One region of the Propionispora vibrioides genome, then DNA from elsewhere that is predicted to be linked to it. Evidence: riboswitches for the same ligand, from Rfam matches in the RefSeq annotation. Region 1 holds a riboswitch; each other region holds the start of a gene.
What was found. Region 1 has a riboswitch for cobalamin ahead of BMW43_RS13695 (TonB-dependent receptor). Riboswitches for the same ligand answer to the same signal wherever they lie in the genome.
Positions count from the first base shown of each region.

Region 2: it holds a riboswitch for cobalamin, as region 1 does, so the genes downstream of both, BMW43_RS14700 (NAD(P)/FAD-dependent oxidoreductase) here and BMW43_RS13695 (TonB-dependent receptor) in region 1, are expected to answer to the same signal.
Region 3: it holds a riboswitch for cobalamin, as region 1 does, so the genes downstream of both, BMW43_RS14715 (acyl-CoA dehydrogenase family protein) here and BMW43_RS13695 (TonB-dependent receptor) in region 1, are expected to answer to the same signal.
Region 4: it holds a riboswitch for cobalamin, as region 1 does, so the genes downstream of both, BMW43_RS14830 (TonB-dependent receptor plug domain-containing protein) here and BMW43_RS13695 (TonB-dependent receptor) in region 1, are expected to answer to the same signal.

Region 1 covers NZ_FODY01000018.1:1,661-9,210, forward strand. The annotation lists gene BMW43_RS13670 (ABC transporter ATP-binding protein) at 1-275, opposite strand, end outside; gene BMW43_RS13675 (energy-coupling factor transporter transmembrane component T family protein) at 567-1,235, opposite strand; gene BMW43_RS13680 (energy-coupling factor ABC transporter ATP-binding protein) at 1,228-2,046, opposite strand; gene BMW43_RS13685 (energy-coupling factor ABC transporter ATP-binding protein) at 2,033-2,905, opposite strand; gene BMW43_RS13690 (tryptophan transporter) at 2,890-3,462, opposite strand; T-box leader at 3,557-3,828, opposite strand; cobalamin riboswitch at 3,978-4,160, shown strand; gene BMW43_RS13695 (TonB-dependent receptor) at 4,311-6,545, shown strand; gene BMW43_RS13700 (PepSY-associated TM helix domain-containing protein) at 6,567-7,550, shown strand, end outside.
Region 2 covers NZ_FODY01000020.1:13,939-21,488, reverse strand. The annotation lists gene BMW43_RS14705 (NAD(P)/FAD-dependent oxidoreductase) at 1-607, opposite strand, end outside; gene BMW43_RS14700 (NAD(P)/FAD-dependent oxidoreductase) at 591-2,093, opposite strand; cobalamin riboswitch at 2,548-2,721, opposite strand; cobalamin riboswitch at 2,959-3,143, opposite strand; gene BMW43_RS14695 (SDR family NAD(P)-dependent oxidoreductase) at 3,280-4,038, opposite strand; gene BMW43_RS14690 (sirohydrochlorin cobaltochelatase) at 4,125-5,018, opposite strand; gene BMW43_RS14685 (sirohydrochlorin cobaltochelatase) at 5,211-6,245, opposite strand; gene meaB (methylmalonyl Co-A mutase-associated GTPase MeaB) at 6,505-7,550, opposite strand, start outside.
Region 3 covers NZ_FODY01000020.1:22,552-30,101, reverse strand. The annotation lists gene BMW43_RS14735 (aldehyde dehydrogenase family protein) at 152-1,510, opposite strand; gene BMW43_RS14730 (acyl-CoA dehydrogenase family protein) at 1,554-2,696, opposite strand; gene BMW43_RS14725 (electron transfer flavoprotein subunit alpha/FixB family protein) at 2,721-3,767, opposite strand; gene BMW43_RS14720 (electron transfer flavoprotein subunit beta/FixA family protein) at 3,771-4,592, opposite strand; gene BMW43_RS14715 (acyl-CoA dehydrogenase family protein) at 4,637-5,779, opposite strand; cobalamin riboswitch at 5,990-6,173, opposite strand; cobalamin riboswitch at 6,416-6,600, opposite strand; cobalamin riboswitch at 6,843-7,026, opposite strand.
Region 4 covers NZ_FODY01000020.1:52,809-60,358, forward strand. The annotation lists gene BMW43_RS14825 (glycerol dehydrogenase) at 77-1,183, shown strand; cobalamin riboswitch at 1,278-1,458, shown strand; gene BMW43_RS14830 (TonB-dependent receptor plug domain-containing protein) at 1,615-3,522, shown strand; gene BMW43_RS14835 (sugar phosphate isomerase/epimerase family protein) at 3,595-4,557, shown strand; gene BMW43_RS14840 (ABC transporter substrate-binding protein) at 4,743-5,702, shown strand; gene BMW43_RS14845 (FecCD family ABC transporter permease) at 5,712-6,761, shown strand; gene BMW43_RS14850 (ABC transporter ATP-binding protein) at 6,758-7,550, shown strand, end outside.

The DNA.
Region 1 (7,550 bases):
CTTTCCATATGGGCGCCCATAATATGGCCCCAGGTGGTGATATAATACTGGCAGACATACCGGATGCCATACAGAAAAAACATGACGGCAGCAATCCAGCCCAGGATCGGCAAAATTTCTGCCGCGCTGCGGACAAACACATAATGAGTCAGATAATACAAAATCTGGGGAAAGGAAATATCCACCAGCGCCACTCCAGACGCGCAAGCCAGATCGATGAAAAAAATTCGCCGGTATGGCTTATAATACTGAATAAAACTGGACCAAATCGACATAGTTACCTCCATTGTACACAAACTAAGCAGCGCCGGAAACCGGTAATGGGTTCCGCAATAAAGCGCCTTCAGGCAACATTCCGGATAGTTGAAAACACGCCCTTCCTCCATCTTACCATATTCCGCTAGGCAAGCGCAAAAAGAGACAGGATTCCCCCTCAAAACAAATAAAAACCGCCCGTCTTCCGACGAACGGTTCCTTTCCTTTATTTCCCTTGCCAACTTCGCTAAAACACTATCTTGGAGTGGCAGAAGCCGTGGGGTCCGGCATTTGGTTTTATCCGCACTGGCTTATAGCTTATAAAAAACACCGGCCGTAACAACCAGCATCACACCTAAGGCCGCATAATCGGCCGTCCTTAGCGCAACCCTCGCACTAACACTGCGCCGGCAGCTGCCAAAGCCTCTCAGTTCCATACTGAGCGCCATCGTTTCCGACCGGCTAATAGCCCGCAGCACCAACGGTTTAACGATGGCCAGATAATTGATCAACCGCTTGACCGGATTTCCCCTGGTGCTGTACCCCCGGCAAGCCTGCGCCTCTTGAATGGTCTGGCTTTCGCTGAGAAAATCCGGCACAAACCGCAAGGCCGAGGTAAACATGAACGCGTATTCATAGGGAATGCGGCACTGAGCGACCAGCGCGGCCGTAAGATCCTGTACCCGGGTCGTAGCCAGCACCAAAATAAACACCATGGCCATGGCCTGCATTTTAAGCCCGGTGACGATAGCCAGCCGCACATCCCGGACAAACACATACTGTAAGATAAACAAGAAGACGGCAAACAGCCCCAACAGGGCAACCGCCTTGTAGGTTTTGGCTTCCACCCTACCGGCCAGCAGCAATGCCAGTTGTACGGCCACCAACAGCAGTAAGGCAAACGGTGAAGCCAGCGCTACCGCCCAGACGGATACCAGCATAGTAAAAATAATTTTGGTCAAAGGCGCCAGGTTACCCATCCAAGCCACCTCTTTCCCGCATTTTTAAAGCGTTCACCAACTCATCCGTTGCCGTAGCCAAACCGATTCCGTACGGTGCAAGCTGCCGGGAAATATACACCGGCGCCGGCGGCGTCAGTCCCCACTCCGCCACCATAGGCTGCTGAAACAGCTCCGCCGTCGCGCCGTCATACACCTTGCCGCCGGCCATGACAATGGTTCTGGGCACCCGCTCCGCCAAAAGGTTCATATCATGGGTAATCAGCAAGATAGCCAGGCCTGCCTGCTGAAGTTGCTCCAGCATATCCATAAAAGCCGCCTTATCCCGCGCGTCCTGTCCGCTGGTCGGCTCATCGAGAATCAAAAGCCGCGGCTCCATAGCCAGCGCCGAAGCCACCGCCAGGCATTGTTTCTGCCCTTTGGAAAGCGCCGCCGGATAGGCTTTTTCCTGACCAGCAAGCCCTACCCGCAGCAGCGCCGCCCCGGCCCGGCCCAGTGCTTCCTGTCCGGAGAAGCCCAGTTGCAAAGGTCCATAGGCCGCTTCCGCCAACACCGTATCATGGAACATTTGCCGCGCCGGATTTTGAAACACATATCCCGCATGACGGGCCATGTCGGCAGGTGTATAAGGCCTTGTACTGCTGCCGTCAAAAGTAATCTCCCCCTGGCTTGGTTTGATCAGCGACATAATCAGGCGGGTCAGCGTGGTTTTGCCGCTGCCGTTCCGGCCGACTACCGCGACATATTCACCGGCACCGATAGTCAGCGACACATCGTCCACGGCCGGGCTCTGTTTGGGATAGGCAAAACTGACACGATTACATACAAGCACGTTTCCCGGCCTCCTGACTGTCCAGATTGTCGCGCAGTTCCCGCACGGCATCCTCGTCTGTTTTCCAATCGCTCCAGCAGACATATTTGGTTTCCAAACTCAGTTTTATCTGCCATAACGGCGGCAGACAGCAGGCGTACCGGCTGTGGCTGCCTATATAACGCAGCACCTCAGCCGGTTTCCCCTCCTGTTCGACTTTGCCGTTACCCAGCAAAATAAACTGGGATGCATACGGCAATACCTGCGCCAGGTCATGCTCCACCACCAGAATAGTCAGCCCTTGTTCCCGGTTCAGCCGGTGCAAGAGCCGGTATAAACCGGCCGTTCCTTCCGGGTCCAGCGCGGAAGCCGGTTCATCCAGCACCAGAATTTGCGGTTTAGTGGCCAGCACCGAGGCAATGGCCAGCCGCTGCTTTTGTCCGCCGGATAAATCCGCTGTCCGCCGGCTTTCCTGCCCGGTCAGCCCTACCAGAACCAGTGCCTCTTTCACCCTTACGGCAATATCCGCCTGTTTCATCCCGCGGTTCTCCAGAGCAAAGGCGACTTCCTCCTCGACCGTCAAGGCCACCAGCTGGCTTTCATAATCCTGCATAACCAGCCCCACCTTTTCGGCAATCTCGCAAATCCCCAAATCGGTGGTCTTATCCTGTCCGAGCCTTACCTGTCCCGCCATAGCGCCCCCATAGTAGAGCGGTACGGCTCCGGCCACTGCCAGGCACAGCGTCGTTTTGCCGCTGCCGTTAAAGCCGGTCAGTACCGCAAAATCCCCCGGGGCAATACGGAGCGACACATTCTCCAAGGATTGTTTAGCAGCCTTGGGATACAGATAACTCAGACCGTCAATTACGATTTCGGACATGACGCGCCTCCCTTGGCCTCGAACAGCCGTTGCGCCGGGAAATACAGCAGTTGTGTGATTAACGTATTGATGGCGGCCGTCACAAATACCACCGGCAGCATACCATACAGATAGGCCTCCAGCGGCAGCGACAGCACCACCTTCAAAATGCCGGTAAACACCAGCCCGCTCGTTACGGTGCTCAAGAAGCCGGTTACAGCCGGCCGGATGTTTAACGAACCAAGTTTGCGTTCAGCCAAGGCACTGACCAGCAGGGTGCAAACGACGGCTCCCGCCAGTTCGCTGACCAGATTTCCGTAAGGAAAGGCCGACTTGGAAAAAGGAATATTAACCGCACCGGCTACCAGCCCGATGCCGATCGCCTGCCCCAGGTTAGGGCGGATCAGGTTTATCGCAATGCAGTACATGGCAATGGTCCAGTTGGGAGTCACCCCGGCAATACCCGGTGTAACCATCTTCAAAATGGCGCCAATAGCCAATAGCAGTGAAGTGACAGCCACCCAGCGATACTTTCCTCCCTTGGCCTCATAATGGATAAGTTCCGGTTTCTGTTCCATTTCCCATTCCCCCTTCGATGTATTGTCCGGCCCGGCCGGTTAACAGTAACAGTTTGCCATAAAGAAAAAACAAAAAACCCCTCATCACTACGACTGTAGGGACGAGAGGTTGTGCTAACTCACGCGGTACCACCCTGATTGGCCATATAACTATAGCCCGCTCACGCTAAGATACGAGACAACACTGTCTGATATCCTCTTTCCTGCTATAACGGCGAAAGACTCCGGCAGCGCCTACCCCAGCCTGGCTGGATCGGGCTGCACCTCACAGGTCCATTCGACATACCGAACAGTGCCAAACTCTCACTACCATTGGCTCGCTGCAACCTTCGCATTATGTGTACTCTTCCTGATCATAGGCGATCAACATATGTGTTTTCATACAGTATACGCTGTTTACAAGAGAAATGTCAATAGCCGTTGCCCTCCCTTAGAGTATGCATTTTTTGTCGAACCAGGCATTGACAACAGGAAAAACAACTGATACGATAACCCATAGTGAATAGCCAAAAATTTCATATCGTATTGAAACAGGTGTCCGAAAGGACTTAATAGGGAAGTCTGATGTAAAGTCAGCGCGGTCCCGCCACTGTATCAGGGAGCAAATTCGCAATTATGTCACTGGGGCGACAGCCTTGGGAAGGCGCGAAGGAGCAATGAACTGGAGCCAGGAGAACTGCCTGTTTAGCAATCACCGTTTGACCTGCGAGCGATGGGAAGGGGATTTACTTATTGTGAATATGAACAATGAGCTTTTCTTTGCGTGGGAAAAGCTCATTTTTATTTGCTTCCGGTCAAAGGTATGTTTGCTTTTATTTCAAAATTAACAGAGGAATGGGAGAGAACAGATGAATTTTACTACAAAAAGATTCGGAATTATGCTGCTGACCTGTATGACAATAGCCACATCGGTGCAAGCAGCTCCTTCGGAGGCAACTTCGGCGGAACCGGTGGCAACCGAAAGCAGCCAGGAGGCGGCAGAACAAACGGCAACAACAGCATCAGACCAAGTTCCGGAATATACCTTTGACGACTTTATCGTTACAGCAACCAGAGTCGCCGAAAGACTCAAAAATGTGCCGGCCAATGTGACGGTCATCACTGCGGAAGATTTAAAGAAGCGCAATGTTTTTAGTTTACGGGAAGCTTTGCAAAATGAAGTCGGCCTGTATGTAAAACCTACGGCAGAAACAAAGGATGCCTTGTCGATACGCGGCTTCAGCAGCGGCAATATTCTTGTCCTGTACAACGGCCAACAGATAAATACCTCTTTTGACAGCAGTGTAGCCTGGGATTCTTTCCCCATCAGCGACGTGGAAAGAATTGAAATTGTCCGGGGAGCCGGCTCCTCGCTCTACGGCGGCCATGCGGTTGCCGGCGTTATCAATATTATCACCAAAAAACCGAATCCGGCCACTGGTGAAGTAAAGACCGATCTGACCCTGTCAACAGGCAGCAACAATACCTGGCAGCGGGGAATTAGAATTGGCGGCAGCGCCAACGATAAGCTTTCCTTCAGCACCGGTTATGAAAAACGCTCCACCGACGGCTATGCCGGCTATTATTCCACGGCCAGCGGCAGCGCCTCAGGTACGGCTTCTGCAAGCGTAACACTGCCCAAGCTTAGTAACGGCAGCTACATAATTGGCGGCCGCGGCGAAAAAAGCAAACTCAGTGAGAATTACTTTATCGACCTGAATTACATACTGGATACAAGTAAAACAATCTCCTACTCATATATGCATAATAACTACCAGTATTCCTACAACAATCCCTTCACCTACGCTTATGATAGCAACGGCAATCCCATCTTCGGCGGCACCGTCTTAACCCAGGACAATACATATGTGACCTTGAAACCTTCCGCTTATCTGGGATATGTTGGTGAAAGAGATCAGGATCTTCACAGACTCAAATACGAAGATACAGAAAATAAGATCACTGTCGGGCTGGGTCTGTCCGATGTGACAAAAGAAGGTTACAGTTCTGCCAGTTCTTCCGCCAACTCAATCAACTGGACAGGCAGCGGCACCCTGGCGCTGTATCCCAGCAAAAATTATAATCTGGATGCCCAAAAAACCTGGGATTTCAGCCGCCATACCATCGTCTCCGGCTTTAGTTGGATAAAGGAAAAAATGACTTACAGTTCCTACGAGCTGAGTCACTGGCGCGACTGGAGCACAACGGGGGCTTTAACCACCCAAAGCGAAGGTTCCACCAACTCCTGGGCTATTTTCACCCAGGATGAATATGCCGTATCCGACCGCTGGACCATGTATACCGGGCTTCGCCTGGATCAGTACAATAAAGAAGGCGGCTACTGCATAGTCAGCAGTACCAGACAGGATTATCCCTCCGCCGAATTTACCGAACTGAGCCCAAAAATAGCTTTTTCATATGCTCAAAATGATCGGACCAAATATTACGCCAGTTACGGTCACTCCTTCAATCCCCCGACAATCTATAAGTTATACCGCCGAGCCGGAACTTCCATGAGTTCCATACAAGCCAATCCCGATCTAAAGCCGGAGACCTCAAACACCTTTGAAATCGGCATGAAGCAACAAATGGACCAGAAAACCTCACTGGGCGTTACTGTGTTCCGGGTTAAAACTGAAGACAAAATTGCTAAGGCAACCAAAAATTCGGTTACCGCTTACTACAATATGGACAGCGGTATGGCTAAAGGCATTGAATTTGAACTGAAGAGCAAGATGACCCCAACCTGGTCCTCCTATCTTAACTATACCTTTGAAAGCGGTGAAAATACATCCAGCGGCCAAACAACCCGCAACTGGGATATTCCCAAGCATTTACTGCATGCCGGTGTGGAATATAGCAAAAACAAAATAAACTGGTTAACCGATGTACAATATGTCAGTGAACGGCAAAGCCCGGATCTGTCTACCGGCGAATATACTTCCGAAGATGCTTTCTTTGTGGTAAATACCTCGCTGAATTACAAAGTGAATGACCAGTCTACCCTGCAATTTGGTATTCAGAATCTGTTCAACCGCAAATTTTACGCTTCGGAAGCAACCAGCGGCAGAACCTATAGTCTAAGCATGAATTATTCGCTCTAACCGCATCGGAGATATGAGTTTATGAAATATGTTTACAGCATCCACCGCTGGGGCAGTCTGCTCTGCGCCTTCTTTTTCCTAATGCTTTGTCTGACAGGGCTGCCACTTTTATTCAAGGAAGAAATTAGCGAGTGGAATCAACTGCAGCCACCGGAAAAGCCGCAGTCCCTAAGCTATGGCACACTTTGGCAAGGACTGGAGCAAGGCATTCAGACAATACACTCAGCGTACCCGGAAAAAAGAATCAAGGCTGTTTCCGCTAAGGCAGACAGGGGTGATCTTCTCTTTCGTCTGCAAGACTTGAATAATAACTCGCACCTGTCGGCCTCCGGAGCAGAAACGGAACAGCAGGTTGCCTACCAGGTAGGGACACAGATGCTAACCGATCAAAGCGGCATCGCGCTTAAATATCCTGCCCTTCAGGCTTTCCTGCAGTTTATGAGCACATTACACGTACGCCTGGGCTTAGGTAAAGGAGGTATGCTATTTTTAGGCTGCTTCTGCCTCTTAAGCTGTCTTTCCCTGATATCAGGATTTTGGCTTTATGCCCCGCTGATAAAAAAACTTCCGGCGGGAATGATCAGACGCCATTCCCGCCGCACGCTCTGGTCCGACTGGCATAAATTCACAGGGCTAGCCGCCGGGATGTGGGCTCTGGTATTATGCCTGAGCGGGGTGATGATCGTCCTATTTTCCCTGGGGTACAGCTCCTACCTCATGGCGGCACGCAGTGAAGCAGCACAGCAGCTGCCGGCTTACCGTCAAAACCAGATAACAGTGCCACCCTGGACAGCACTGCAGACAGCCAACCAGGCCTTAGACAATGAAGTCGTTATCTTTCTCAAAATGCCGGAACCAAAGAGCAATCTATATACCCTCTATATCAAGCCGCTAGCGGCAGGGCCTGACGACTTTATGGGACAACCCCTGTTTGTTGCTGCGTCTGCCGGCGAAAAAAGCGGCCCTGCGGCCTGTTTTCGCAAGCCGCTTCCCTGGTATTTGCCG
Region 2 (7,550 bases), on a different contig from region 1:
GACACTGCACCACGTTACGTGTCAGACCATTCGAATAGGGCATCAGTTCAATAACCGCCTCAACTTTGGCGCCCTCCAGCGTCAACCGCCTGGCCATAATCAGGCCAATATCGCCGGAGCCCAGAATAACAATACTTTTTCCCGGAATACAGCCTTCCATATTAGTCATGCGCTGGGCAACTCCGGCGGTAAACACACCGGCCGGTCGCTCTCCGGGAATACGGATGGCGCCACGGGTGCGTTCCCGGCAACCCATGGTAAACACAACGGCCCGGCAATGAATTTCGCATAAGCCGTCCTGTGGGTTGGCGGCAATCACTGTTTTGTCAGACTGCACATCAAGCACCATGGTATCCAGCATCACGCGAATCGACTTTTTCTGTCCGACCATTTGGATATACCGTCGGGCATAACCGGGACCGGTCAGTTCCTCTTTAAACCGGTGCAAACCAAACCCGTTATGGATGCACTGTTGAAGAATACCACCCAATTCGCGGTCGCGTTCAATAATCAGTATATTTTCGGCGCCTTGTTCGGCAGCGCTATAAGCGGCGGCAAGGCCGGCCGGTCCACCGCCGATAATGGCTATGTCAACGAATTGTTTCACTTTGATTTCCTCCGGCATCAACTGGAATTTTGTCATAAAACAGATAGGACTGGGCCGTTTCCTTACGAATGGCGGTTAGCGGCACCTGCAGCTCACGGGCCAGAATAGCGGCCACCTTAGGTCCACAGAAACCACCCTGGCAGCGGCCCATGCCGGCGCGGGTCCGTCTTTTTACACCGTCAACCGTTTTCGCCCCGCAGGGAGAATGAATAGCAGCCACGATTTCCGCTTCGGTAACGGTTTCACAGCGGCAAATAACGCGTCCGTATAATGGATTTTTACGAATGAGCGTTTGTTTCTGCTCATTTGATAATTCACGGAATACAATTTTGGGTTCATTATGGCTAATAAATTTTTTCTTAGGCAGCAGCAGCAAACCACACTCTTTTAAAAGTTCAGCGACAAGCTCGGCAATGGCCGGAGCAGCCGTCAAACCAGGCGACTGAATACCAGCGGCATGAATTAACCCGTTAACAACCGTTGATGGACGAATCACAAAATCATCGCTATCGGCAACGGCCCGCAGACCGGAAAACTCGGTAATCGATGCATTAAGCGGTATAGCCGGGAACAAACGTTTAGCGCCTGTGATAACTTCCTGGAAACCGGCGGCGGTTGTCGCCAGATTTTCTTTGGCGGCTATCGCCAAATTCTCCTCCTCAGGCATATTCTGGGCGTTCGGTCCAATGAAAGTATTACCGTGTACGGTAGGTGCAACTAAAATACCTTTCGAGTGCTTGGTTGGTGTGGGAAATAGTACGTGATTCACTCTGGGTCCGGCGTTTTTGTCAAATAATATATATTCGCCTTTACGCGGAGTAAGGGTAAAGCTGCTATCACCTGCCAAACGGGCGACCGTATCGGCATAAAGTCCAGCGGCATTGATGACATAGCTGGCTGTAATCGAGCCTTGCGGTGTCCTGACCCCGGTAATCCGGCCATTGGTTATTTCCATATTGGTAACAGGACATTCTGTGAGAATTTGCACGCCATTTTGGGCGGCGTTTTCGGCAAACGCAAGCGCAGCATCAAACGGAAGAAAGATTCCTGTCGAAGGCGCCCACAACGCGCCTTCAGCGTTCACTAAGCCGGGTTCCTTGGTCAGCGCTTCCTCCCGGCTCAGCAAAGCCAGCCCAGGCACTTGGTTCTGGTTTCCCCGGTTCAAAAGTTCCGCTATGGTCTGCAGCTCTTCTTTATCAGTAGCAACAACCAGTGAACCTATCCATTGGATGGCAAGGGACAACTCCTCCCGCAACGCATGGTACAGAGCATTACCCCGTACATTTAATCTGGCTTTCAGCGTCCCCGGTTTGGCATCGAAACCCGCATGAAGGATGGCACTGTTTGCCTTGGTGGTGCCAGCGGCCAGTTCCGGTTCCTTTTCCAGCAGGACAACGCGTAGCTGGTATTTGGCTAATTCCCTGGCAATAGCCGTACCAACGATACCGCCACCAATGATAACGACATCGGACTTAAGTGTTGACATGTTTTCACTCCCTGTATGACTGCAATATTAATTAATAGAAAAAATAAAAAAACCGGATAAACATCTGCCGTTCAGACATTTATTCGGACTTCTCTTTGTTCTGTCCATCTAGGAAACCACTGAATTATTCGCACTGCACGTCCGTCCAGACGGATTTTTTTCCGTCCGGCTGCGTCAGCCAAACCCCAATTATCAGCGACTCCCTATTAAATTGTATCAGGCATAGCTTTATATTCACCGCCATTCGATATTCCGGCCAGTTTACCGGCAAACATAAAATAAGGACGTATTCTCATTTATGCAAAAAAAGCAGGTTTCCTTTATGATCAACCGCACAGCCGTAAAAGTTGATTACAAAGGAAGCCCGCTTTCCCAGCCGTTTCCGGACAACCCAAAAACAGCCTATGGGTATAGACTTTCCGTCGTAATCGCCTCCCCGTCGCTCGCAGGTCAATCGGTGATTGTCAGATAGGCAGTTCTCCTGGCTTTGCGTCATCGCTTCCCCAATCCTTCCCAGGATGAATATCCCAGTGGCCTTGCCTTTTGGAGTCACTCTTCATTACAGTGGCGGGACCGCACCGGCCTTCCCTATTAAGCCCCGCAGGGCACCTACCTCTTTGCGTATTTCATTATAAAAATCCACAACAACTGCCCGCTCCAATCCGGCAGTCGTAACCAGAGTCCCCCCTTCACAACATAAAATAGGTTTCTTTTGTCATCAACTCTCGCCTGCTGCCGAAAAAATTGATTACAAAAGAAACCTATCTTCAAAGCGCCATACAGGATGCCTAAAAAGAGGCAACCCAAAGACAGCCTATGCATATAGACTTCCCTTATAATCGCCTTCCCGTCGCTCGCAGGTCAATCGGTGATTGTCAGATAGGCAGTTCTCCTGGCTCTGCGTCATCGCTCCCCCAATCCTTCCCAGGATGAATATCCCAGTGGCCTTGCTTTTTGGAGTCACTCTTCATTACAGTGGCGGGACCGCACCGGCCTTGCACCGGACTTCCCTATTAAGCCCCGTAGGGCACCTACCTCTTTACGTATTTCATTGTATATTCATAACTTTCTCATTTAACATATCATGCAGCAAACAGGAAGTCAAATAAAAAGCCTTCTATATAATGTATACACAGGCTAAATATTGAATACAGTATTCTCTATCTTTTGTTTGGCAGCCAAATCCTTAACAGGCGGTCAGTCCGCCATCGACCGACCATAACGCGCCTGTAACAAAGGCGGCCTGCGGCGAAGCCAGAAACAAAATTACCTGAGCCACCTCATCGGGCGTTCCCAGCCGTCCCAAGGGATAAATACCGGCCATATCCCGCAGTGTTCTTTCTCTGTCCGCAGCCTGCTCTAATTGTTTTTCCAGCAAAGGTGTATGAATATCGCCGGGGCATACGGCATTGACCCGGATGCCATAGGGCGCCAATTCCAGAGCCAAAGCTTTGGTAAAAGTGTTGACAGCCCCTTTTGCCGCGCAATAGGCAGTACACAGCCAGTTGCCCTGCAGCCCGGCATCGGAAGAGACATTGACAATGGCGCCGCCCTTGCCTTTCTTTAATTCCGGCACGGCAAACTTAGCAATAAAATAGGTCCCTTTCATATTCACATCCATGATCGCTTCATAATCATCCTCGTTAACCTCTTCAATGGCTTTCTCCTGATAGGTACCGGCACAATTAACGACAATATCCAGCCGGCCCATAACCTTACAGGTTTGGACGACCGCTTTCTGACAATCAGCTACCTTAGCCACGTCAGCTTCGATGTAGCAGACTTTCCCATATGAGTCTAATTCCTGTACCGCTTTTTCGCCTTTCTTCCGGTCCCTTCCCACAACGGCAACTCCGGCGCCTTGCTCCAGGAATAGCCTGGCTGCCGCCAGGCCAATACCGGAGGTACCGCCGGTAATGAGTACCGCTTTTCCCTGTATGTTCATTGCTTACCCCTTTCGTCCGTTTATCCTGTCCGGACGGCCGCTAACTACGTCTTCTGAAAAAGCTTTCCCTCCGGTAGTTCTTCTATTCAGGAAAAGTCCTTTTTCTCAGCGATAGCATCTTTAACATGCTGGACATAAATATCCTGAATCGCCGGGTTCTCACCAACCCCCTGCAAACAAACGCTTACTTCAAAGCCGGCGTCCTGCAGCCGGGACTGAAAAGAATCAGGCTCATCTCCCGCCATATCCCGTCTGGCATGTTCGCCGGCTACCAGCAGCAACGGAATAAGGGTGACTTTCCTGACACCATCGGCTGCCAGCCGCCTGATCAGATCTTCCACGGCAGGATAGCCGTCCACGGTAAATACATACACCTGCCCAATTCCCGCATCCTGCAGCTTTAACTGCAGGGCAGCATAAACAGCATTGGCCGGGTGCAAACCGCCATGCCCCAACAGAGCAATCGCTTCCTGCGGCCCGATTGGCGGAAAAGTCCGGCGTACTGCCTGTATGGCAGCCAAATAGTCATCCGTTACGCCTTCCTGACCGGCATAATAGAGAAGCGGCCTGCCCAGATAAAGATTTTCAAAAGCCTGTTTATCCCGGTAAGTCTCCACGACTCTGCGCACTTTGTCATACTCATAACCGGCTTCCATGTGCAGCGGCTGGACAACTACCTCACGAAAACCCTCCTCAGCCAGTGCAGCCAGTGCCTGTTCCTCGGTCAAATACCGTATACCTTCCCTGGTGTTAATCCGCTCAATGACCCGTCGCGAGGTAAACGCCTGACGTACGGTATATTCCGGAAAGGCCAGCCGGATCTTTGCTGTTACCTGATCAATGGCCGCTTGCCGGGCCTCCGGATAGGTAGTGCCAAAGCTCACAACCAAAATTGCTTTTCTATCGTTTGCTGTCTGTCCGGCAGACAATGGTACTACTGCTTCCGATGGTTTTCTGACAATCCTTGCATCTATTTTCATCTTTTTAACTCCGTTTCATCAATCATTACCGCTGCGCAGTCCCTATTACTTCTTTTAGTCATTAACCTGTTTTCTTATTTCACTATGCTTTATAGTTTGTCCTGCTCTGATAACGATATAAAATTCACTAAAAAAACTCTCCCTGCGGCGTTTTATCGTCAGCAAGGAGAGTTGGAGAGGGCATAGCCAAATTTATTTCATCATCATGCCATGGCCTTTTTCCTTCACAGGAGTTGCGGCTTCCAGGGCATCCCACGCTTCATTAGCCCGGTCGACAAACAGTTTGCGGATAGCTTGGTTTTCACCAAGACCGTGGATGTACGGGGTGACTTTAAAGCCTTCTTTTTCCAGGATGGATTTATGCGATTCCGGTTCGCTGCCAGCCATATCGTTGTTGGCATGGTCTCCGGCCACCATCATCATCGGAATCAGCGTAACATTTTTAATACCCTGTGCCTTCAACTGAGGAATAACTGTGTCCAAATGAGGCCAGCCTTCTACCGAATAGACATAGGTATTTTTGAAACCAAGTTCAGTTAAACGGTCCTGCATAACGGCATAGTAAGCATTGGACGGATGCGGCGTACCATGAGCCATCAATAAGACGGCATCCTTTTTGCCAGTCTTAGGGAATTCAGTACTAAAGGCTTTCATAGCCTCAGTCACATCATCACGTTGGTTTTCCTGTCCCATCCAGTACATCAGTGTCGTACCCAGGGTCATTTTCTTGAACTGGCTCTTATAGATATCGAAAATAGCGGTGTCATAGGCATATTCCATACCCGGAATGACATCCAGCGAGGTCAGGGCAATACGGCTGTAGCCTTCTGCCTTAAGTTGGGCCAGAGCTTCTTCCGGTGTGGGGATCTTAATTCCTTCATTGGCCTGAATCCGGTCAACAATAATATGGGAAGTAAAAGCCAGCACCACTTTGGTATTGGGATGAGCCGCCTGAATGTCTGCCACCGTTTTTTCAATGGTGGCCTTGCGGGAATCAGTAAAGGTTGTCCCAAAACTCATAACCAAAATAGCATCTTTATTTTCCAGGTTCTGCAGCGAAGGTGTTTCCGAAACGCGAACACCAATTTCCGCTGCCTGTTTCAAGGCCGGAGTGGCATCCTTCACTTCCGGGTTTAACTGATAAGCGGCAAAGCCGGTTGCCGTCAAGCCCGTCATCATAGCACATACCACAGATGCAATCAACAGTTTCTTTCCACTAAGTCTCATTATTTCTACTCCCTTATACATTGAATTGCAGGAGAAATAACCCTGGTGCTCCTGCTAGTCACCGGCTAGACAGTTTTTAACTTATCCAAGAACCTTTCGCCTGTAGGCGACACCTCTCCTTCTATGATAACCTCTTCAATTTATTATTTGGCAATCTTTTTGCCCTTGTCAGCCCAATCCGGACCGGCTCAGGGCGCAGTGCGAAAAGAAACTTCCGCAACTGGCCTGATTTTTCAATCCGTTGACGACAACCGGGCTATTATGACTGCTCAAACATACCAATTAACCGGTTAACCGCCATAGTAGCCGAGACCTTGCCGGTGATAACATCCTGTTCCACGGCAGTCTTACCGACCCGTACGGCCGGATTTTGGAAAAACAGATTATGCAGGTGCTCCTCCACCATAGAGTACACCCAGGAAAGAGTCTGTGCCTTGCGACGTCCTTCGAACACACCGGAAGCCCCCATCCTGTCCCGGAACTCACAGACCACCGACCAGATATCGTCAATTCCCTCGCCGCTCAACGCTGAGCAGGTATAGGCCTTGGTCTGCCAGCCTTCGGTTGCCGGACGCAGATAATGAAGAATACGTTCATAGTCCACCCGGGCGGCCAGAGCACGCCGTCTGTTATCGCCGTCGGCTTTATTGATCAAAATGGCATCGGCCAGCTCCATGACACCTTTCTTCATGCCTTGCAGTTCATCGCCGGCACCGGTTAACACAATCAGGAGAAAGAAATCCACCATAGACCGGACGGTGACTTCACTCTGTCCGACCCCCACCGTTTCCACCAGGATGACATCATAGCCGGCGGCCTCACAAAGCAGCAAAGTCTCCCGGCTTTTCCGGGTTACGCCGCCCAGCGTTCCGCCTGATGGCGAGGGACGGATAAAGGCCTGTGGTTCCTTGGACAGATTCTCCATCCGGGTTTTATCACCCAGGATGCTGCCCTTGGTCACACTGCTGCTGGGGTCAACCGCCAGCACCGCCACCTTGTGCCCGGTCCGGCACAACCGGCAGCCAAGAGCTTCAATAAAGGTACTCTTGCCGGCACCGGGCACCCCGGTAATGCCAACCCGCAGTGACTTTCCCGCATAGGGCAGCAATTGCTGCAGCACCTGCTGGGCCATATCCATATGAGCCGGGGCATTGCTTTCAATCAGGGTGATAGCCCGGGACAATAAGACTCTGTCACCGGCCAGCACACCCTGCACGTAGTCTTCGACCGTCAGTTTTTTTCGTTTTACGGCAGCCGCCGTCTGTCCTTCGGGCCGGCCCTGCGGCAGGCCGTCATGCCCGCCAG
Region 3 (7,550 bases), on a different contig from region 1:
TTTATTCGCAGATGCATCACGCGGATCTTTTCCGCCTGACTTTGTCAGAAAAAACTTAAAAAGCGATGAGACTCCTGCTGTTTTTCTTCCTTGTCAGGCGAAAAAATCTCTCGTCGTGCCGGTATGCTTACTAAATCAGCAAATTCCTGACTTAGCCCCAGATTTCTTTGGCCGTGGGAATGGTAGTATCTTTCATGAAAAAGCCGATGCGGGATACATTAATCAAATGTTCATAGTTCAGGTTTTCAGAGATGCTGTTATTGCCCCACGAACCGCAACCCAGGGTAGTCGTCGGGTTAAAGCCGTTGTAGAAGCTGCCGCCGGCACCGGTGGAAGACGGTTGATTGACTACCAGGCGGCTGATCGGCAGCACAGCTCCGGCCTGGCGGATATGCTCTTCATTATGGGAATGAATGGCTGCCGTATGACCGGCTCCCTCATAAAGCAGATTGGTGTTGGCGATTTCAACCGCTTCTTCAAAGGTATCGTAGGGGAGGGTAATCATAATGGGGAACATTTTTTCCTTGCATAATAAATCTGCCGTACCCCGTCCCTGCGGTTTCAAAACGATAATCTTCGTATTTTCCGGCACGCTGACTCCGGCAGCATCAGCAATGTACTGCACCGACTTGCCGACCAGCGCCGAATTGATTTTTCCTTCGGGGAACATGATTTTTCTAAACTTATCAACGGTGGATTCATCCTGAATATAGTAAGCGCCGTTGCGTTCAAAAGCGGCCATGACAGCTACATGATCTTCCTTCGGCGCAATAATGCATTGTTCGCCGGAGCAAATAATCCCATTGTCAAATTTACGGCCCGCAATAATATCCTTAGCCGCCTGATCATAATCATAACCGCGATCGACGATAACCTGCACATTGCCGGCGCCCACGCCGTAGGCCGGTTTACCGCTGGCATAAGCAGCTTTGACCAGACCCATACCGCCGGTAGCAACCACTACGTCGGCAGCCTTCATTAATTCCTGGGTCAACTCCATCGTCGGCTCCTCAATCACCTGGATCAAATCTTCCGGAGCACCCAGTTTTTTCAGCTCGTTCCGCATTAAATTCACCGTATGAGCGGAACATTTTTTCGAGCGGGGATGGGGTGCCACGATGATAACATTCCGGCCCTTTAAGGCAAACATGGCATTGCACATAGGCGTAACAACCGGGTTGGTGGTTGGAGTAATCGCAGCAATAACGCCTTTAGGCTTCGCCACATAAAGCAAACCTTTTTCCGGTTCCTCTTTAATAATGCCTACTGATTTCTTATCCTTCAGGTTGTGCCAGATAGTTTGCGATTTACCCCGGCATTTGGCTACTTTGTCTTCATAGACACCCATACCGGTTTCATCTACCGCCTCTCTCGCCAGCATTTCGGCATTGTCATAGACCACCTGGCCAATGACCCTTACCAATTGATCGATCTCTTCCTGCGTGTAATCCTCAATGGCGCTCTGCGCCGCCTTGGCCTTCGCCATCAAAATGTCTATAGTTCCTTCCATTTAAATCCTCTCCTTACGTATGTTTTATAATTAAGTCGTACTTTCAATCTTTCAGCAATGCACCGGCAATAACCATTCGCTGCACCTGGTTGGTTCCCTCAAATATCTGGGTGATTTTGGCATCGCGCAGCAGACGTTCCACCGGAAATTCCCGCCGATAGCCATAGCCGCCAAAAATCTGCACTGCATCGGTAGCTACCGCCATAGCAATATCGGAGGCAAACAGCTTAGCCATCGCCGCCTCCTTGGCGCAGGACTTCCCCAAGTCTCTGGCGGCCGCCGCCTGATAAGTAAGCAGCCGCGCCGCCTCCACTCTTGTCGCCATATCGGCCAATAAGAAGGAAATTCCCTGATTGGCAACGACCGGTTTGCCAAACTGCTCTCTTTGCTTGGCATAGGCCAGCGCATAATCCAGCGCGGCCTGGGCAATCCCCAGAGCCTGAGCCGCCACGCTGATGCGTCCGCCATCCAGCGTCGTCATGGCGATCTTAAAGCCCTGCCCTTCGGCTCCCAGCAAATTCTCTCCGGGTACATAGACATCCTGGAAAATCAATTCCCTGGTCACCGAACTGCGGATGCCCAGCTTCCGCTCGGTTTTACCAAAGATAAAGCCAGGCATGCCCTTTTCCAGAATAAAAGCGCTGATTCCTTTGATTCCCTTGCTTTTATCGGTCATGGCGAATACGACATAGGTTTCCGCCTCACCGCCATTGGTAATGAAAATCTTATTGCCCCGCAGCCGGTAGCCGTCGCCCTGGCGGGTGGCTGTGGTCTGCTGCCCGGCCGCATCAGTACCTGCCTGCGGTTCGGTCAGCGCAAAAGCCCCCAGCCGCCTTCCTTCCACCAGCGGTTTCAGATACCGTTCCTTTTGGTCTTCCGTGCCATATTGGTAAAGCGGCCATTGACAGAGCATAACGGAAGCTGAAAGCGACACCGCCAGGCTGTCATCCACCTTGGCCAGCTCTTCCGCTGCCAGGATATAACTGAGACAATCGCCGCCGCGACCGCCATACTTTTCCGGGAAACAAATCCCGGTAAGCCCCAGCAGTCCCAACTCATCATACAACGAGCGGGAAAATTCCTCCGCCTCATCCCGTTCCTGCACGGTAGGCGCAATATATTTCACAGCAAACTCCTGACTCAACCGGCGCCATGCTTCTTGTTCCTTGCTCAGCTCAAACTGCACGTCTTTTCCCCTCCTTAGCCGGCCTTATGCCAGACGGCAGACCTCATCCTGGCTATTTTTCTGCAGTCCTTCAATGACCAGCGGTAAAATAGTTGCCACATCGGCGGTAACGCGAATGTCGGATACTTCAAAAATAGGAGCCTTCTCATCTTTATTGATAGAAATGATCAGCCCGGCATCTTTCATCCCGCAGACATGATGGGTGGCACCGGAAATCCCCACACCGATATACACTTTGGGACGCACCGATTTGCCGCTGGTGCCGATCATCTGATAGTCTCTGGCCCAGCCTTCATCCAGGGGCGGTCTGGTGCACCCCACGGCGCCGCCCAGCACGCCGGCCAGCGTTTCAACCAACTGCCAGTTTTCTTCGGTGGCTGCGCCAAAGCCGCCGGCCACCACAACTTCCGCTTCCTCCAAAGGTACGCCCTGCACCGGTTCATAGCTGACACCAATCGCTTGTACCAGCCCTTTGTCCTTAACCAAGGCAGCGGCAGGATCATGATGCTCCACTTGATAGTGGTCATGAGGGAAACAAAGCGCTTTGCCCAAAATGCCGGGACGGACAGTTGCCATCTGCGGCCGGAGTTCGGGACATAAAATATCGCCCAGTACTTTGCCGCCAAAGGCCGGTACCACAGCCACCAGATTGCCTTGGTCATTTAATTTCAAATCCACGCAGTGGGCAGCCACCCCAGTCCACAATTTAGCTCCCACCGTAGGAGCCAGATCCGAACCGGCTGCCGTAGCGCCCATGAGAATCACCGACGGTTTTCTTTCTTCCACAAGTTCTTTAATGATGAGCGCATAGGCTTCATTCCGGAAATAACGCAGCGCGGCATGATCTACTAAAATAACAGCTTCCGCTCCGGCTTCCGCCAGCTTGGCCGGAAAGTCCGCCAGGTTAGTTCCTAACAGCACGGCAGTCACCGGTTCAGCAAGCTTTCCTTGCTCTTTTAACTCTCTGGCCTTAGTTAACAGCTCCAAGCTCACCCGGCTGATGCGGTCACCGTCCTGTTCGGCGATAACCCATATGCCGCGGTAATCTTCCCGCTTATAGCTCTGCTTCATTTCTTACGCCTCCTTAGCAACAACCGGAGTAATACCGGCCGCACGTATTTTTTCGATCAGGTTGGCCGCGATTTCTTCCGGCGTGCCGGTCAGGGCCTGGCCCTTGCGCGACAGGGAAGCGATGAAAATATCGCCCGGCCAGGTCGGTGAACCTTGCTGACCGATTTTTTTCGCATCAGCCTGCAGTTCCCGGTTGTCAATAACGGTCAATTTTTTCCCCTTGGCTTTGACGATGCCAAAAGCGGTGGTATAACGGGGTTTATTGACTTCCCGTGAAACGGCCAGTAACGCCGGCAAGGTGATGAGGTATTCGCCGGTAGCCGCCTCCAGTTTGACTTTAGCCTGAATTTTGCGCTGCTCCGTCAGGGCAAACTCCTTCACGTTCCACAAATGCGGTATTCCCAGACACTCGGCCAACTGAGCAGGTACCTGCGAGGTGGCGCCATCGGCACTTTCCGTACCGGTCAGCACCAGATCAAAGTCGCCATTTCTTTTTAGCCCCTGAGCCAGAGTGTACGAAGTGGCCAACGTGTCGGCACCGGCAAAAGCCCGGTCGCTTAAGAGCACGGCTTCATCGGCCCCCATGGCCAGTGCTTCGAACAATTCCCTTTTCGCTTCCGGCGGCGCCATGCCAATGACGGTAACTGTACCGCCATATTGATCCTTTAGCTGCAGAGCCGCTTCCAAAGCGTGCTTATCTCCCGGGCTGATAATGGCCGGAATTCCTTTACGGGTAATAGTTTTCGTCTTAGGATCAATGCTGATCTTATCGTAATAAGCCGGATCGGGTACCGATTTGATACACACCGCTATGTTTAGTCCCATAACAATCTCTCCTTATGCCTGATATAAATTAAGCTTCCAGGGAACTACTGTTTCACCGTTTCACCGGCAATGACCACTTTCAGAACATCTGAAGTCCCGCCGGCAGTCGAACCGGCCAGGGCGTCTCTTAAATATCTCCCTACGGGATATTCATTAATCACGCCATAACCGCCCATGAGATCAATCGTCCGTTTTGCCGCCCGGATTGCTCCTTCGGTAGCCGCATATTTGGCCATGGCAAACTCGGCGGAACAAGGGACGCCTTTGTCCTTCATTGACGCAGCCCGATAGGTCAGCAAACGGGCCGTTTCATAATCCAGCCGGTTTTCCGCCAGGGCAAACTGGATATTGGTCATGTGGTGCAGCGGCTTACCATAGATAATCCGCTCATTGGAGAACCGGACCGCTTCCTCCAGGCAGCCACGCAGAATCCCCAGATTAATAGCACTCATGCCGGCACGGCCTACTTCCTGAATGGTGCTCAGTGCCACTTTGGCACCTTTGCCCCGTTGCTCGAGCATTTGGGAAGCATCCACCCGGACATTGACGCAGCTTACATCACCGGTGTTAGACGAGCGCATGCCCAGTTTGTGTTCGGCTCTTCCCGGCGTATGCCCCGGCGTTCCCCGGTCAATCAGGAAGGCACTCAGTTCAGGCCGGCCTTTGGCATTTTTCCCGGTAACAACCGTCCACAGGTCAAGATCGGCAAGGTGGGCATTGGTGATAAAACACTTACGGCCATTGAGCACCCACTGACCGTCTTTCCATTCCCCATTAGCCGTCTGTCCCATGAAATTAGAGCCGCCGGTAGCTTCCGTCAGTGACAGCGCCCCGATTTTTCTGCCCCTGGCCAGATCAGGCAAATACTTTTGCTTTTGCTCTTCTGTGCCATAGTTCATGACACCGCCCATGCACAGTTGATGGGCCATCACCGTAATCGCCAGACCGGCACAGTGGCGGGCCAGTTCTTCCAGGCAGATAACCCGCTCCACGTAGCCCAAGCCTACGCCGCCATACGCTTCCGGCACAAAAATCCCGATTATCCCCATATCGCCCAGCAGGGGAAACAGTTCTGCCGGACAATGATCCTGCTCATCCCATTCCTGTGCTTTAGGAGCCACTTCCGCTTCCACAAACTCGCGTACGGCACGGCGAAGCATTTCCTGCTCTTCAGTAAATGTAAACATGCGTATCTCTTCTCTCCTTTTTATCTTTGTCTTAAGTCAAATAAAAATAGGTTTCCTTTGCCATCAACCGGCCTGCCGCCGTAAAAGTTGATCACAAAGGAAACCTATCTTACCGTACTATTTCGGGTATCCTTAAAAAAGGACAGCCTGAAATTAGCCTATGGGCATAGACTTTCCGTCGTAATCGCCTCCCCGTCGCTCGCAGGTCAACCGGTGATTGTCAGATAGGCAGTTCTCCTGGCTCTGCGTCATCGCTCCCCCAATCCTTCCCAGGATGAATATCCCAGTGGCCTTTCCCTTGGAGTCGCTCCTCATTACAGTGGCGGGACCGCACCGGTCTTGCACCGGACTTCCCTATTAAGCCCCGTAGGGCACCTACCTCTTTTCATATGTGGTTCTTATAGGACTATGGAACATTCAATCATATTCCCAGTGCCGATTTTCGCTTACCGATCTCTCCTTACCATAAAAAATAGGTTTCTTTTGCCATCAACCGGCCTGCTGCCGTAAAAGTTGATCACAAAAGAAACCTATCTTCCCAGCACTATTTTCGGTATCCATAAAAAGGACAATCTGAAAATAGCCTATGGCTATAGACTTTCCGTCGTAATCGCCTCCCCGTCGCTCGCAGGTCAACCGGTGATTGTCAGATAGGCAGTTCTCCTGGCTCTGCGTCATCGCTCCCCCAATCCTTCCCAGGATGAATATCCCAGTGGCCTTGCCTCTTGAAGTCGCTCTTCATTACAGTGGCGGGACCGCACCGGTCTTGCACCGGACTTCCCTATTAAGCCCCGTAGGGCACCTACCTCTTTTCATATGTGGTTCTTATAGGACTATGGAACATTCAATCATATTCCCAGTGCCGATTTTCGCTTACCGATCTCTCCTTACCATAAAAAATAGGTTTCTTTTGCCATCAACCGGCCTGCTGCCGTAAAAGTTGATCACAAAAGAAACCTATCTTCCCAGCACTATTTTCGGTATCCATAAAAAGGACAATCTGAAAATAGCCTATGGCTATAGACTTTCCGTCGTAATCGCCTCCCCGTCGCTCGCAGGTCAACCGGTGATTGTCAGATAGGCAGTTCTCCTGGCTCTGCGTCATCGCTCCCCCAATCCTTCCCAGGATGAATATCCCAGTGGCCTTTCCCTTGGAGTCGCTCCTCATTACAGTGGCGGGACCGCACCGGTCTTGCACCGGACTTCCCTATTAAGCCCCGTAGGGCACCTACCTCTTTGCGTATTCAATTGTGCTTTTTCGAACTTACTTGTTTAAAATACCATGAACCCGCAAAAAAGTCAAATCAGTTGTTGTGTATATAATGTATACACGGCGTAAATATTGAATACAATATTTTTCCCTGAAATTTTCCAATACAAAAACACGGCTCCGGATCGAAAAATAGACTGAGGCTGTCACAACATGATTTTTATTTATTTATAACAGCCTGTGGTGTGGCAAACCAGCTTGTCGTCCCTTTGTCATTGCCACAAAGGGACCCAAAAGGCTAGGCCTGTCCTCCAACATACTTGAAAAATTGCCGGCTTCCTAAAATCTGTAAACTCGCTTCGCTCAAACAAATACCCAAAGGGCACAGCGCGGATTTCTTAACGGAAGCCGGCAATTTTTCATCCTGCGGAACGTATGTTTCCGGAAAAGGCCGAACGGGGAACCAAAGAACAAGGCTCTTACTCTTAGTGCGACGGCCCCAGTCTGTTTTGGCGTTCTTCCTGTCAGCAGCAATGCTATACCGGACAAAAAGCGCAATCG
Region 4 (7,550 bases), on a different contig from region 1:
CGATTAGCGTAAGCATACTCCCGCAAAGGGAGTTTTTTTATTTATAAAAAAATTGAGAAGGTAAGGTGGGTATGATATGGAACGGATTATGATATCTCCCAGTCGGTATGTGCAAGGCAGTGGTGCCATGAAAAATATTGGCCGCCACATTTTGCTCTTAGGCAATTGTGCGCTGTGCATTGGTGGCAAACGGGGGCTGCAGTCGGTTGAAGCGGAATTACGGCAAAGCTGCAGCGAGCACCAGGTTACCTGCTCGTTGGAAACCTTTCGGGGCGAATGTTCGAAGGCTGAAATTGACAGACTGGTTGGCATCACGGAACGGCTTGGCGCTAATGTGATTGTCGGAGTCGGCGGCGGCAAAGCGCTGGATGTGGCTAAGGCAGTAGCTTATTACGCCAAGCTGCCGGTGGCGATTGTACCTACCATTGCTGCCACCGATGCACCCTGTAGTGCTTTGTCGGTTATTTATTCCGAACAGGGAGTCTTTGAGTCCTATCTGGTTCTGCCCAGAAATCCGGATTTGGTATTGGTGGATACGTCAATTATCGCCAAGGCGCCGATCCGCTTGTTTGTGTCCGGCATGGGTGACGCGCTGGCCACCTGGTTTGAGGCTGAGGCCTGCAGCAAAGCTCCGGCGCTTAATTTACCAGGCGGCTTGTCCACTGCGGCGGCGTTATGCCTGGCGCGGCTATGCTTTGATACTTTGCTGGACTATGGCTTTCCGGCCAAGCTGGCAGTGGAGAAGGGCGTCGTTACGGAGGCAGTGGAAAAGGTTGTAGAAGCCAATACTTTACTCAGTGGTCTGGGGTTTGAAAGCTCCGGGCTGGCGGCAGCGCATGCCGTACACAACGGGTTTACCCTGTTACCGGAAACTCATGCGATGTATCATGGTGAGAAGGTTGCTTTCGGCACGCTGGTGCAACTGGTAATGGAAAATAGAAAGACCGAAGAAATCGAGCGGGTTATAAAGTTTTGCATCGAGGTTGGGCTGCCGGTCACCTTGGCGGACATCGGCGTAAAACAAGTTTCCGATGAGAGAATCTACCAAGTGGCAGAAGCAGTTTGTGCCGGCGGCGAAACGGTGCATAATGAGCCCTTTGCCGTTACTGTCGACGGAGTCTATGCAGCCATTCTGGCGGCCGATGCGTGGGGCAAGCATTGCCTGAAAGAGTGGCGGAACTGAGCTTTTACAATAGTATACAGTATTTCACACCTGAACCGTTTGACATCGTTACCGTAATGTGCTATTTTTAACACGAAAGTTATAAATAGTACAAACTACATAGTAAGAAACAGGTGCCGTAAGGCTTAATAGGGAAGTCCGGTGTAATGCCGGCGCGGTCCCGCCACTGTAATGAGGAGCAAGGCCAAAAAAATGCCACTGGGATGAAAATCCTGGGAAGGTTTGGCTGCGCGATGATTCAGAGCCAGGAGAACTGCCTGTTTGACAATCACCGTTTGACCCACGAGCGATGGGAAGGGGATTTTAGATGCAGGTCTTTCGTTTTCATCTATCATCCCGGCTACATATGTGCCGGGATTTTTGATTGAGCGGCCCTATTTTCTAAGTCCTTCCCGCTCGCGTGGAGGACTTATTTTATTGGGGGGAAAACATTGAAAAGGAAAGGAAAACACAGTAAAGCCGTGCTCTGTGCCTTGCTCAGCAGCGCCGTTCTCTGCCAAATCCCGGGAATATCCTGGGCGGAAGGCGAGGATAACCAGTTTGATTTTGATCCCATCGTAGTAACAGCTACCAAGACACCGGTAAAGCTTTCAGAATCTAATGCCAACCTGACGGTGATTACCCGTAAGGATATTGAAGAACAGCATTACTCTGATTTATCGGAAGCCTTACGGAATGTACCCGGTGTAACCATCAATAATTTCGGTACAGGTATTGGTTATGAAGCGTCGAACATGCTGCGAATTAACGGTTCCGATAAAATCGTTGTATTAGTTGACGGTGTCAGAGTGGATGCGGCAGGGGTTAATTTTGCTGCCGCCGCATACGGCAATCTGGATAATGTGGAAAGAATTGAAATACTAAAAGGAGCCGCCGCCTCTCTATATGGGGCAAATGCCAAAGGCGGGGTTATTCAGATTATTACGCGAAAGGCTGAGGAAAACAAAAGTACGCTGACCTATACCGGCGGCAGCTATGATAAGGAAAACTATGCTTTCATGAATCAAGGCAAATCAGGCGATTACAGTTGGGTTGTTACCAGCCAGAAGGATATCATGGGAGATTATAGGGATGCTAACGGCACTACGGTTCCAGAGCACCGTAATGCAGAGACCACAACCTTTAAACTGACTAAGGCGATTAATGAAAAGTCGGACATAACCTTTGACTATCAGAAGTATCAGTCGGACTATATGTATTCGGGAACGAATTATTATCTAAGCCAGCGTAATCCGGGGAATATGGATAATTACAATTGGAAATTGATTTATAATAATCAATTAACGGACAATCTAAAAAACCGGCTGACTTTTTATAATGGTGTATATGATAATACGTTCCAAACCAATGATCCCTATTGGGGAATGGGTATAGGTACATCCTGGACAAAAGTAAAAACTATGCGGTTGCAGGACGAGTTTACTCAAACCTTTGCCGACAATCACACCGTTACCGGTGGTTTTGAATATTCACGGGACAAAGTGGTTTCCAGCGGGAATAAAAAGATCAGCAATTCTGCCTACTATGTTCAGGATGAGTGGGATTTGGACCGGCGATGGAAGCTGACTTCCGGCATCCGCTATGATGACAGTACGCAATACGGTTCCAATACTTCGCCACACGTCAATATCGGATATAAAGCCAGCGATGAGACAAATTACTATATTTCTTATAATAAATATTTTATTGTGCCGACCCCTTATCAAGTGTTTAATGACACTTACGGCAATTATAATTTGAAAGCGGAAAAAGGTGACAATCTGGAACTTGGTGTGAATCATCAATTAAGTGATACGTTGAGCACCGCATTTCATCTATTCAGAAGAGATTCCAGCAATGCCGTAGGGTTTGACATGAGTTCATATAAGTACGTTAATTTTGATGAAAAAGCTCATGGCTGGGACATTCAGTTAAACAAAAAGTTGACGGAGCAATTGAGTACATATATCGGTTATACTCACACTACTATCGATCCTACGGTTGAACGGTCGCAAAATGTAGATGGCTGTATTCCCAAAGGATACTGGAATGTAGGAGTAGATTATCGTCAGGAAAAATACGATGTTCATTTGCAGGGCCGTGGTGTGTTTGATAAACCAGGTCCGCAAAATAGTGCTGCTTATAGCAACTATTTTCCTGAAAACACCTATTGGGTATGGGATTTGGCCTTGAACTATAAAATAACCCCCAATACAAAAACCTTTTTGCGGGTTAATAATTTGTTAGATAAGTTCTATGCAGAACAGTCCTATGCCAGATCCGACTATGGCGGTAGTCCTGGTGAATGGTATACCAGCCCTGGCCGCAACTATCAACTCGGAGTTCAATATCAATTCTAAGCAACAGAGGAAAGAGAGAAGATGCCTGATGCCGGGGATCTTCTCTCGTAATTTTATTTTTGTGAGGAAGTCATGCTGCAACTTGTAAACTTATCCAACTACCAAACTGATTTAGATTTAATCAGCCATAGCGCCACCTGTCTTCGTCTGTTTCTGGAACGGAATCAGCTCGACGGTTTGGAGCTTATGCTCTGCGATGCCTGGGACAGCCGTATTCACCGGCCGGAATGGGTTTATGGCGTGCATTTGCGGTTTTGGCCCTATTGGCTGGATTTTTGGCGGGGCGATACGAAGGCTCTGGCGAAAAGTTTTAAGAATGAGGCAGAAATCAAAGCCTGCTATGGTGGTTTACACCGGGAAGATTGGCTTCAACTGTACCGGGAGAATATCCGCGCCGCCGGGCAGACTGGTGCCCGGTATGCGGTGTTTCATGTCAGTCATACTGCTCCAAGCGAAGCATTCGACTGGAACTTTCGATATAATGATTGCGAAGTAGTGGAGGCGGCTCTGGAAGTATTGAATAGTCTGGTCCAAGAAATACCGGAGCATATGACGTTGCTCCTGGAAAATCTTTGGTGGCCGGGAATGACTCTCACCAACAGGGATTTGACGGCCCGGCTTTTGGAAGGAATTGCCCATCCCAGAGTGGGCATTATGCTGGATACCGGTCACTTGATGAATACCAATCCGGCATTGACAACGGAAGAAGAGGGCGTGGCCTATATTATCGACACAGTAAAGGCACTGGGCAAATATAAAGAACGCATCAAAGGCATTCATCTGCACCGTTCCCTATCAGGGGAATATGTAAGGCGAAGCAGGCAAAAGCTAAAGACGGAATATACCATGGCGGAAACTATGAGCCATGTTTTGCGAATTGATGAGCATCTGCCGTTTAGCAGTCCGGCAGTCCGGCAACTCATTCAATATATACAGCCGGAGTATGTGGTGCATGAATTTATCCAGACTTCGCTGCAAGACTGGAGCGAGAAAATAACTCAGCAGCAGCAGGCCTTAGGCGTGTCTTCGAGCTAACGGAATGATCCATGGCGAGGTTTTTTTGCGCCAGGCGGATTATACCCCAAAGGGGCACGCGAATTTTTGCAGGAATAGCGGCCCCTATTCCAAAAAAAAATGTAATGAAGTATGGCATAAAAAGCGCCGTCAGGGAGCGTTTTGGATAGTTTGAAGATACGCCTTAGCGTAAGGAGGTAACCTTTTTGAAACAAAGATGGCTGAGCGTCTTATTCATATGGATGCTGCTGATGGCGTTGCTGAGCGGCTGCGGCCATGGCGCCGGGCAACAGCAGCCGGTGGCGGAAGATTATACGGTGACCGACAGTCAGGGGCACCCTCTGCAGTTAACCCATAAACCGCAGCGCATTGTTTCTCTGACGCTGGGAACCGACGAAATCATCACCGGACTGGTACCGGCGAACAGGATTGCCGCCCTGACTCATTTAGCGGAGGATGCGAGTATATCGAATATTGTGGAGCAGGCCGGAACGGTTCCGCATAAAATACGGGCCGAGGCGGAAACGGTGATTGCGCTGAACCCTGATCTGGTTTTGGTGGCCGACTGGCTGCCGGCCGATTTACCCCAGACGCTGCGTGATGCGGGTATACCTGTATACGTCTATAAAACTCCTCACACGATTAAGGAAGTGGAACAAACCATTACTGTCATCGCTCAGGTCGTGGGGGAAGCAGAGCAAGGCAGACAACTGGTCCGGACGATGGAGGAAAAACTGGCCGAGGTCCGGCGAAAACTGGACCCTGTACAAGCCGGGCAGGAGAAAGTCGTTGCCAAGCTGACGGCGGCCGGGGCAACCGGCGGGAAGGACAGTACGTTTGCCGATATCTGTGAGCAGGCCAGAACGGTCAGTGCGGCAGTAAAAGCCGGGCTTGGACCCTATGATATGATGACCAAGGAGCAACTGGTTGCTTCCCGGCCTGATGTTTTGCTGCTGCCGACCTGGGACTATCAAGGGAAAGCAAATCAGGAGACTTCGCGGACGGATATCATGAGCGATCCGGGACTGCAGAGTGTTCCTGCCGTACAAACAGACAGGCTGGAAGTCATTCCCGAACGGTATCTCAGTTGTACCTCCCAGTATATTGTATTTGGCGTTGAAGGAGTGGCCAAAGCGGCTTATCCGGATTATATGAATACCAAGTGAGGCTGATTAATGAACATATTACATAAATTAAGAGGCAAGTTCCTGCTTTTTACCGTGCTGTCTGTCGCCTTGCTGAGCACGGTAGGCTGGTCATTGATGACCGGACAGGTGACGGTGCCGGCCGATAGCGTGCTGGCAATTGCCGGACAGCAACTGGCGCTTCCTGTCGGTCAGGTTGCAATGCCTACGGCGGAACAGACCGCCGTTGTTTGGCATATCCGGCTGCCGCGGGTTCTGGTGGGAATCTTGGCCGGTGCCGCTTTGGCGGTGTCCGGTGCTGTTTTGCAGGGGATCTTTAATAATCCCCTGGCCGATCCGGGGATTATCGGAGTTTCCAGCGGAGCCGCTCTGGGGGCGGTGAGTGCCATCGCGCTGGGCTTGACTTCGCTAAACATCTTTTACATGCCCGTATGTGCCTTGCTGGGAGCTCTCCTGGCTGTCGGGCTTATCGTGCTGCTGGCGCTGCGTCAGGGGAAGCTGTCGCCGGCGATGCTGCTCCTGGGTGGGGTGGCGATCAGTATGCTGCTGGGTGCCGTGACGTCGGCTATATTGACAGTACTCAATGAGCAGCGGGTCAGAGAGTTTTTGTTCTGGCTGGTCGGCGGTCTGGACTACCGCCGCTGGGAGCATGTTTATATGGCTGCCGGGCCGGTGGTGTTGGGCATTATCGTCCTGTGCTGTATGGCGCGGCAGTTAAACGTTCTGATTCTAGGGGAACAGGAAGCCCGTGCGGTGGGAATGCCTGTGGCCAGGCTGCGCCTGACTTTTTTACTGCTGTCTTCGGTGACTACGGCCGCCGCCGTATGTGTAACGGGTACGATTGGATTTGTCGGCCTCTTGGTTCCCCATGTGATGCGGCTGTTGGCGGGACCGGAGCATCGTGTGCTTTTGCCGGCCTGTGCACTGGCCGGCGGCTTGTTTCTTGTGTTTTGTGACACCCTGGGCAGGGTTATTGTGCCAGCATTGGAGATTCGGGTAGGAATCATGACTGCTTTGGTCGGTGCGCCTTATTTTTTGTATTTGCTGTATAAGGCGCAACAAAAGGGAGGTCTGTCATGATGCAGGAGTCGGCTACGATCATTGATATCCGTCATATTCAGGTGGGTTACGGTCAAAAGACGGTAATCGGCGACGTGACGCTTACGGCAGGACCTGGAGAGCTTATTGGCATCCTTGGTCCTAACGGGTCGGGCAAAAGTACGCTATTGAAAAGTTTATGTGGTCTGTTGCCCTACAGTAAAGGTGAGGTGCTTTTATTTGGTAGACCGCTGCTGTCGATGAGCGAACGGGATAGAGCGCGCCAGGTGGCTTATATGCAGCAGGAAGTGCAGGTTTCCTTCGGGATAACGGCGCTGGATGCCGTGCTGACCGGCCGCTACCCTTATCTGCACTGGTGGCAGAATGAAAGCCCGGCCGACTACGCGATTGCCCGGCAATATATGTCCTTTGCCGGTGTGGGCGACCTGGCTCAGCGACCATTACATGAGCTGTCGGGGGGAGAACGGCAGCGGGTTATGCTGGCGAAAGCACTGGCTCAGGAAACGCCGCTGCTGTTTCTTGACGAACCGACTGCCAGTCTTGACCTTTCTTATCAGGAGGAAATATTCCGTTATTGTCAGCAAATTTGCCGGGAGGGCAAGACCGTACTTATCGTCGTTCATGACATCCGGCTGGCAGCTAAATTCTGTTCCCGGCTGATTCTGCTGTCGGCAGGCGGGATATTGTCCGATGGCCCTCCTTCCCAAGTGGTAACACCGGAGCATTTATATCAGGCTTTTGGGCTGCAGTCAGCCGTGTACGAGAACTATATCAGCGGCCAATTGGATATTCATACCTATGATAGGAGAA